Linked DNA regions of Lacibacter sp. H407. The protein of the gene in region 2 interacts with the protein of the main gene of each other region in a pairwise test. Links are inferred from orthologs where the notes say so. Each region holds a gene or a part of one and is shown on either strand. Other genes may lie near its edges.

Region 1 (4,229 bases), on a different replicon or contig from region 2:
TAAAAACCAAAGATGATCAATTGACCGATCTTGATATCCAAACTGTCAACATCAGGTGGCACTGTTTTTTTACTAACGGTTGTTGTTGGAGTTGTTGAAAGGGGTTGGTTTTCCGTTGTTGAATTCGACATGAAAAAGCCAAAGAGTAAAAGAAAAGTTTTCATCATGATCATCTGTTTCAGCAGTGAAAGTACGAATCGCTGCGCAACCGCTTCGCCAACGAAATCAAAAAAGAGCAAAACAGCTGAAAAGGCCGCTCGGGCTTTGATGAAAACAACCGATATTTGTGCTCCTTTTTTAACAAGGCCATATTATCAACCACAGTATGAAAGATTTTCAATACATCACCGGTTCGCATCCACAATACATCGAAAGTTTATATACCGATTTCACAAAAGATCCCAACAGTGTTGATCCGGAAATGAAGAAATTCTTTGAAGGATTTGATTTTGCTGTATCGAGTGGTGCGGCTACAAACGGAGCTGCTGCTGCAACAAATGGTGCAGCCGTTGCAACATCTGTTGACTGGATGAAAGAGATCATGGCTTATCGAATGATCCTTGGCTATCGCAACAAAGGTCATCTGTTGGCCACAACAAATCCCATCCGTAAACGCAAAGATCGTGGTGCAAATATTGAACTGGCATTTTATGGTTTCAGCGAAGCTGATCTGGATAAAGAATTTTATGCCGGTCAATTGATCGGTTTGGGAAAAACAACACTGCGCAATATTCGGCAACACATGGCGAAATGCTATGCATCAAATGTGGGTGTTGAATTCAAATATATCAGCGATCAAACGAAAGTTGATTTTCTTACGAATGCATTTGAAAAAGAATTTCATCAACCCTTGCCGTTGAATAAACGCAAACGCATTCTGGAAAAATTAAACCAGGGTGTGATGTTTGAAAAATTCCTTCACACCAAATACATTGGTCAAAAACGGTTTTCACTGGAAGGTGGCGAAACTACCATTGCTGCATTGGATGCAATTATCAATACGGCGGCCAATCATGATGTGCATGAAGTGGTGATTGGTATGGCACATCGTGGACGTTTGAATGTGTTGGCCAATATCATGGGCAAAACATACGAGCAGATCTTCAGCGAATTTGAAGGCACTGCAAAAATGGATCAAACCATGGGTAGTGGCGATGTGAAATATCATATGGGTTATGGCAGTGAAGTGGAAACACTTGATAATAAAACAGTGCATCTCAAATTGATGCCCAACCCTTCGCACTTAGAAGCGGTTGATCCGGTAGTGGTTGGCTTCAGTCGTGCAAAGGCCGATATCATGTACAAGAGCGATTTCGATAAAATACTTCCTATACTTATTCATGGTGATGCTTCTGTTGCAGGACAAGGGGTGGTATATGAAGTATTGCAGATGAGTGAACTTGATGGTTATTATACAGGTGGTACCATCCATTTTGTGATCAATAATCAAATTGGTTTTACAACTGATTTTGATGATGCAAGAAGTTCTGATTACTGTACATCCTTAGCAGCGATGGTGCAGGCTCCTGTGTTGCATGTAAATGGTGATGATGCAGAAGCAGTGGTGAAATGTGTGGAGATCGCCACCCGTTACCGTCAGGAATTTAACAGCGATGTATTTATTGATATGGTGTGTTATCGTAAACACGGACATAACGAAGGTGATGATCCGAAGTTTACACAACCGCATTTGTATGCGTTGATCGATAAGCATCCAAATCCACGTGAAGTGTACACCAACTATTTGTTGGAAAATGGTGAAGCCGATGCAAAAGAGTTGGCAAAAGAAATGGAGAAAAAATTCTGGAGCGATCTGCAGGAACGTTTGGATGATGTAAAACAAAATCCGCTTCCTTATCATTACCAGGCACCTGAGCTTGCATGGAAAAGTTTACATCGTGCAACAGCAGAAGATTTTTTACAATCACCTGTAACTGCAATCAGCCAGGAGAATTTTGATAAGATCTTTTCATCGATCATGCAATGGCCGGCCGATTTTAAACCATTGAAGAAAGTAGAAAAAATTATTCAGGATAAAATTAAACTGTACAACGACGAACAAAAGATCGATTGGGCAACCGGTGAGTTGATGGCATATGCCAGTTTATTGTTAGATGGGAGCGATGTACGTATGAGCGGACAGGATGTGAAGCGTGGTACGTTTTCGCATCGTCATGCAGTGTTGCGTGATGAGGTGACCGATAAATCGCATAATCGTTTGGCGCATATTGAGGGAGCTGCCGGACATTTCCGTATTTACAATTCTTTGTTGAGTGAGTATGGTGTGCTTGGTTTTGAATATGGTTATGCATTGGCCAATCCAAACGCATTGGTGTTGTGGGAAGCGCAGTTTGGTGATTTCTGTAATGGTGCACAAACCATGATCGATCAGTTTATTGCAGCAGGTGAGCAAAAGTGGAATCGTATGAATGGTGTTACCATGTTGTTGCCGCACGGCTACGAAGGTCAAGGCCCTGAACATAGCAGTGCAAGGATGGAACGCTTTCTGCAAATGTGTGCAGAGTTAAATATGGTGATTACAAACATTACCACATCTGCAAATTTCTTCCATGCATTGCGCAGGCAGTTGGCATGGAGTTTCCGTAAACCGTTGATCAATTTTGCACCGAAGGCAAATCTTCGTCATGCCGGTACTTATTCGTTGAAAGATGAATTTGTGAATGGTGGATTTAAAGAAGTGATCGATGATCCAACTAATCCGGATTCAGCCCAGGTGAAGAAAGTATTTTTCTGCAGTGGTAAAATGTATTTTGATCTGGCCGAACGCAAAGCAAAAGATAATCGTGCCGATGTTGCCATCGTTCGTTTGGAACAGATCTATCCATTGCCAACACAACAGTTAATTGCGTTGTATAATAAATACAGCAAAGCCACCTGGTTCTGGGTACAGGAAGAGCCGCTCAACATGGGTGCTGCTTCCTTCCTGCAAATGAATTTGAAGGACATTAATTACGGTGTTATCAGTCGTTCAGCTTCTGCTTCCACTGCTACCGGTTACAATAAAGTACACCAGCAGGAGCAGGCGGAGATCGTGGATACGGCTTTTGGAATTTAATACTACAATTGATTCTTTTGAACCCTTAGCCATTTTGCTAAGGGTTTTTTTGTAGCGACTCGCACTCTTATACGGCTATTTGCACAGTTATGGGTAAAGTTTGCCTGCCCCGACATAAAATATTATTTTAGGCGTTTCTGTATCTGAAATTCAATTACCCGATTTACAGATGCAATTCGTTTTTTAATTATTTTCATATCCGATCATTGTAAAAACACAAGTAATTATTCAATCAGCATGAAAACCATTTTTTTGTTTGCAGTTGGTATTTTCGTACTCTGCTCTTCCTCTTCCATCGCCCAAATTATTCCTGAACGTTCGCCTGATTCGAGAGAGATCCTGTTAAAAGGAATTGAATTGTATGATAATGGCGAACTAAAAGAGGCCGCCTCTTTGTTTGGCAAAGTGCATCGCAACGATAGCAGTTACATGCTGTCGTTATACGAAAAAGCATTGGCCTTGCAACGGGATAGTTTGTATGAAGAAGCGCTTCTGAATATTGAACTTGCACTCAAACAGGAAAATTATCAAAGCATCCACGATCATTTGCTGCTCCGTGCTAATATCATTGACGATATGGGCAAACCGGAAGAGGCACTCCGCCTCTATGATTCGGTGTTGAAATATTATCCGGCATCTACTGTTGCACGCTCACAAAAAGTTACTACCCTCTATCGACTCAAACGGTATGATGAAGCAGAAGTATTGGCGAGAGAATGTGTGCTGATGAATTATCTGAATCCGTTACATCATTATAAACTTGGCTATATCACCTGGCAACAGGGAAAGATCGTGCCGTCGCTGATGGCAATGATGATGGCGAATATTGTAAATCCATCGCACAACAATGTGAATAATGTGATCAGTTATATCAGCAGCATCACCAATGCAAAAGATGAAACGGTTGCAATAGCACAACAGCGAACAGGAGATTATCCGGATAATTTCAGCAGGGTAGAGCAGCTCATCTTTTCAAAAATTGCATTTGATAAATCATACAATCCAAAATTCAATCTCGACGATAATATATTCAAGCAGGTAAATGTAATGCTGGAAAAACTGGAGTACGATGAAAGCTCAGATGATCCGTATATGCAGTTGTATGTTCCTTATTTCAAACAGGTACATGAACAGAAGAAGGCAGAGCTGATGT
Region 2 (4,796 bases):
TCAATGAACAGTTCTTTTGCTTCGTACCCTACATGCGATACGACCAATGTATAACTACCTTTTTCAATTGAAATGGAAAAGAATCCGTACTGGTTGGAGCTGATGCCTTTTGTGCGGCCTTTGATAGCAACAGTTGCACCAATAATGGTTTCATTACTGGTACTGTCTTTCACGTACCCACTGATGGTGAATTTATCCTGTGCGGATGCAGATGTTATTGTGAGCACACAGATCAGCAGAGAAATGATAGGTTTCAAATAGTGCATGCGGAAATTTTCCCGGTTTTAGAAGTGTCTCTCTATTACAAGCTGGCAGCGTTTTTGTTTAGACCAAAAGCCCACCCCATTAATCCTTACGCTTTGTTGCAGGCCGTTTCCCCTCCAAGGAGGGGATGAACAGTCTGATATTTTGAATTTGAATGAACTAAAAACTATTAACTACAAACTACTGGCTATCGGCTTCCCACTCACCATTCACAACTCCCCACTCGCCTTCTTAGAACTTCAACGTCTCCTTCACTTCACCGCAGGTCAACATTTTTTTGCCGAAATAAGGATTCATGATACTGTCGGCACTGCTGAGCCAATACGCACCTTTATCATTAAACGCCATTGGACAATATTGATAGTAGATAGTTGCTCCTGTTGGTTTGATCACACGTACCATATCATAAAATGCATTCGACACCATTTCAAACGATTCACGTTTTTTCTCCAGTTCTTTTTCACCCAACATGCCGCTGATCTCTGCTGCCACATCACCGGGACGTCCATTGATGCTTGAAAAACCAAGTGTATCAAACTGCTGTACCTCATCCAATTTCAAACTATCCAATAAGTTCTTCAAAACAACAGCTTCTGTATTTATTTTCACCGTATCACTTGCTACAAACGCATCTTTCAAATTGTAATACGCATTCAACACATTGTTCATCGACTGGTTGAATGGTTCAGTATAAGCATACCCGTTCGCAGCTTTCGGTTCAGTTACTTCCGGTTCAGTTGTTTTGTCTTCTTTGTTTTTACAAGCTACTGCTGATAGAATGACGGAGAGGATAAGCAAAGTCTTTTTCATAAAAAAATTTTGGCAAAGATAAGACCTGTGAGGTTTGCAGCGAGCTGTTTAGGGTTGCCAACCTTTGTGAAGTAGCTGAAATATCGGTCAAACAGTTAAAAGGTTGGCAACCCTGCAAAAGGGCTCGTACTTCTTACTTCTAACCCCGTACTTAACCTTATCTTTGCCGCTTATTTTTAAAATTATGTTGGCTGGTTTTCAGAATTTAACGTTTGAGTTTGGCGCAAGAGCTATTGTGGAAGATGCTACCTGGCATATCCATCCGAATGAGCGGATTGGCCTGATTGGTTATAATGGTACGGGTAAATCCACGCTATTGAAGCTATTGGTGGGCGAATACTTACCATCGAAGGGAGAAGTGATCCGCAGCCGCAATACCAGTATTGGTTATCTGCACCAGGATCTGTTGAGTTTTGATACGTCTGAATCCATTTTACAGGTGGCATTGGGCGCATTCGAAAAAATATTGTTGCTCGAAAAGGAAATTGAAGAATTAGGTCTTCAGTTAGAAAAAAATCATGAAGACGAGGCGTTGCTGCATTTGTATAGCGACAAGCTGCACGAAATGGATACGCTGGATGGGTACAACATCCATCATAAAACAGAAGAAATTCTGCAGGGGCTTGGTTTTGCCAACGCCGATCTGCAACGTCCATATAAAGAATTTAGTGGTGGTTGGCGCATGCGTGTGTTGCTGGCAAAAATGATCCTGCAACAACCCGATCTATTGTTGTTGGATGAACCGACGAACCACCTTGATCTCCCAAGTATTGAATGGCTGGAGAAATATTTGCTGCACTACCAGGGTTCGGTAGTGATCGTATCGCATGATCGTTGGTTCCTTGATCGTATGGTGACGAAGATCGTGGAAGTGTTTCAGCAAGACTTACATATTTATGGCGGCAATTATTCTTTCTATCTCAAAGAAAAAGAGATCCGGATGGAATTGCAGCAAAAAGCATTTGAGAATCAGCAAGACTTTATTCGTCAGCAGGAACGTTTTATCGAACGCTTCCGTGCAAAAGCAAGTAAGGCGGCCGCTGCACAAACAGCTATCAAGAAATTAGAAAAGCTGGATGTACTGGAAGCGCCTTCCAGCGATCGGCCAAACATCCGCATCAACTTTGCGGTTGATAAAATGCCGGGTAAAGTATTGTGCGAATTAAAACATGTAAGCAAACATTACGGTGAAAATAAAATTGTAACAAACGCAAGTGCAGAAATTGAACGGGGCGATAAAATTGCATTGATCGGTGCGAATGGTAAAGGTAAATCTACCCTGCTCCGCATTATTGCCGGTGTTGAACAATATGAAGGCGAACGTAAATGGGGCCATAATGTGGACGAGAGTTTTTATGCACAGCATCAATTGGAATCATTAGGTCTTAATCATACACTGCTTGATGAATTAAAAACCTGCAGCACGCAGAAAACCGACCAGGAATTACGCACCCTGCTTGGTTGCTTTTTATTTGGTGGCGATGATATCGATAAAAAGATCAAAGTATTGAGTGGTGGTGAAAAAGCAAGAATTGCGTTGGCGAAAACGATCATCAGCAAGGCCAATTTCCTGATGCTTGATGAACCGACGAACCACCTTGATATGCATTCGGTTGAATTGCTGATCGAAGCATTGAACAAATACCAGGGCAGTATTATTTTAGTGAGTCACGATCGTTTCTTTGTATCGCAAACAGCGAATAAGATCTGGGAAATTGTGGATGAAGAGATCAAAGAATTCAAAGGCACTTACACGGAATATTTAGAGTGGAAAGAACGGATGGCGAAAAAAGCAGCCGATAATAAAGAGCTTACTGCCAGTGAAAAAAAAACAGACGTTAAGAAAGTAGTGGAACAAAAACCTGTCGTTCAACAGCATTCAACTGTTGCAGAACCAAAGCAGGCAATCAATAAAGAGCTGAAAAAAGAGTTGCAGAAGCAGCAACGTATTTTGCTACAGTTGGAAGAAAAGATCAATACCACTACCATTGAAAAAAATAAAATGGAGGCGCAACTCTCGGAGCCTTCTACTTATTCTGACAAAGACAAATTCAAACAAACAGAAATAGATTATCAAAAACTAAGTAACGACCTAAAACAGTTGAATGCAGAATATGAAGCAACGTTTGAGAAGGTGATGGAGTTGGAGAGTAAGGCGGGGTGATGAATCCATTGTAGATTAGAGATAGACCGTAAATGAGCAAAAAATACAATAGAGATGTTTAATTGCAAATTACTACTCAACTCTTTAATATTACTTCTTGGAACAGCATGTTTAACTGGCTGCGGACTTATATTCGGCCTTATTTACAAAGACTGGCGTTCTGAAGTTGCTTATAAAAGCTCAACATCAAAAAAAGATTATTTTATAATTGAAGGAATTACACAATCGCACTGTGGCTGTTCAGATGTAGTAGTAAAGAACTATGTAAACAAAAAATTAGACTTCACCTTTTACTACGGAGGGGGACTTTTCCCTGCCAAAAAAAATATTTACCGATTCAATGCCAATAAGAATAAAATTGATACTCTTATTTATATTCCAGTAACCTCCGATAATTACACTGTTGAATTTGATTCTCTTGACAAAGAAATTTTACGGCGTATAGATACTCTTGTAACTAACAGGCCAAGAGGTTCAGGGCTGATTTATAAAGTAAACCAACATTATTACAAGGGATTTATTAGTCAGAAGTAGTATCTCGATTCCTTACAATGGCGCAAGCGTCTCGCTTGTGCCGAATTATAAAAACGCTATACTCCTATAATATAAACAACAAGCTACTATCCCTCCTATGTTCAAAGTAAAATCCATCTACATCAAAATCAAACGTAATCATGTTGAAGTAACAGATTTGAATACTGGTGAAACTGTTTCCAAACAAGCGATACAACCTTTTTCCAGCACAAGGAATATTATCAGCAGTTTTAATCCGGCAAACGAAACTATTCAGTCGGCATTAAAGGAACTGGGATTAACAGGACGTTTTTTTCTTTCTAAGATGAATATCCTTATTCAACAACTGGAAGGCCTTGAAGGCGGATTAAGCGATATTGAAAAAAGAGCACTTCGTGATCTTGCAGAAATGGCCGGAGCAAATAAAGTTTGCATACTCGAACAATCAGAACCTCTTTCCATCGACATCGCATTGGTACGCTTGAAGGAAATGTAAACTATCACTTTGAAAAAATACCTTCGCTAATCCATCATAAAAGGACGGTATACTGAAGCTTCTTACTTCTTACCTCATTCCAAAAAAAAGCCATCCTTAAGAATAAGGACGGCGTATTTACCTATAAGAGAACCAACAGTTCGTTGAATATATTTAGAATGATTGCTCGTTTACAATTCTGTAAGTGCCATCATTATTAAGTTGTTTAATACGGTAGAATGTTTTTGCAGCAGTTGCTTTTTTTGTTTTGTATTTGTACGTGTAGTGTTGATCAACAGCGAAGCCGCCTAAAACAATCGCAGATGTTTTAAATGCTTTCCCATCGGTGCTTGTTTCAATCTCATAATAAATGTTAGCGGGTTCATTGTCTGCTTTCCATTGAAGCACAACAACAGTACCTTGCTGTTCAACCTGAACATCAAATACATTCGGCCAGCCTTGTTTGGGAGAAATAGTTCCGGAGATGCCTGTGTTTACAAACAACAGGATCATGAAGGCAGCAATTACAGGTACAAATTTCGTTTTCATATACAAATTGATTAAAAAACA

Evidence for each region. The genes of interacting proteins can lie anywhere in the genome.
Region 1: the proteins of WG989_RS18370 (region 2) and WG989_RS20825 interact in binary tests that used the Escherichia coli proteins (3 or more experiments, as listed by UniProt). The link is inferred for Lacibacter sp. H407 from one-to-one orthologs.

Annotation. Positions count from the first base shown.
Region 1 is NZ_JBBKTU010000003.1:103,859-108,087, reverse strand. The notes cover bases 1-3,276. They hold WG989_RS20825 (2-oxoglutarate dehydrogenase E1 component), read left to right. Parts: upstream 1-325; coding sequence 326-3,076; downstream 3,077-3,276. Other genes in these bases: WG989_RS20830 (glycoside hydrolase family 3 N-terminal domain-containing protein), read right to left, coding at 1-167. Also shown: WG989_RS20820 (hypothetical protein), read left to right, coding at 3,314-4,229. UniProt on the Escherichia coli protein: E1 component of the 2-oxoglutarate dehydrogenase (OGDH) complex which catalyzes the decarboxylation of 2-oxoglutarate, the first step in the conversion of 2-oxoglutarate to succinyl-CoA and CO(2).
Region 2 is NZ_JBBKTU010000001.1:4,277,112-4,281,907, forward strand. The notes cover bases 860-3,748. They hold WG989_RS18370 (ABC-F family ATP-binding cassette domain-containing protein), read left to right. Parts: upstream 860-1,258; coding sequence 1,259-3,238; downstream 3,239-3,748. Other genes in these bases: WG989_RS18365 (DUF3347 domain-containing protein), read right to left, coding at 860-1,074; WG989_RS18375 (hypothetical protein), read left to right, coding at 3,293-3,748. Outside these bases: WG989_RS18360 (TonB-dependent receptor), read right to left, coding at 1-266; more of WG989_RS18365, read right to left, coding at 496-859; more of WG989_RS18375, read left to right, coding at 3,749-3,772; WG989_RS18380 (hypothetical protein), read left to right, coding at 3,870-4,247; WG989_RS18385 (hypothetical protein), read right to left, coding at 4,401-4,775. UniProt on the Escherichia coli protein: Genetic data indicate it may be involved in ribosome assembly or function.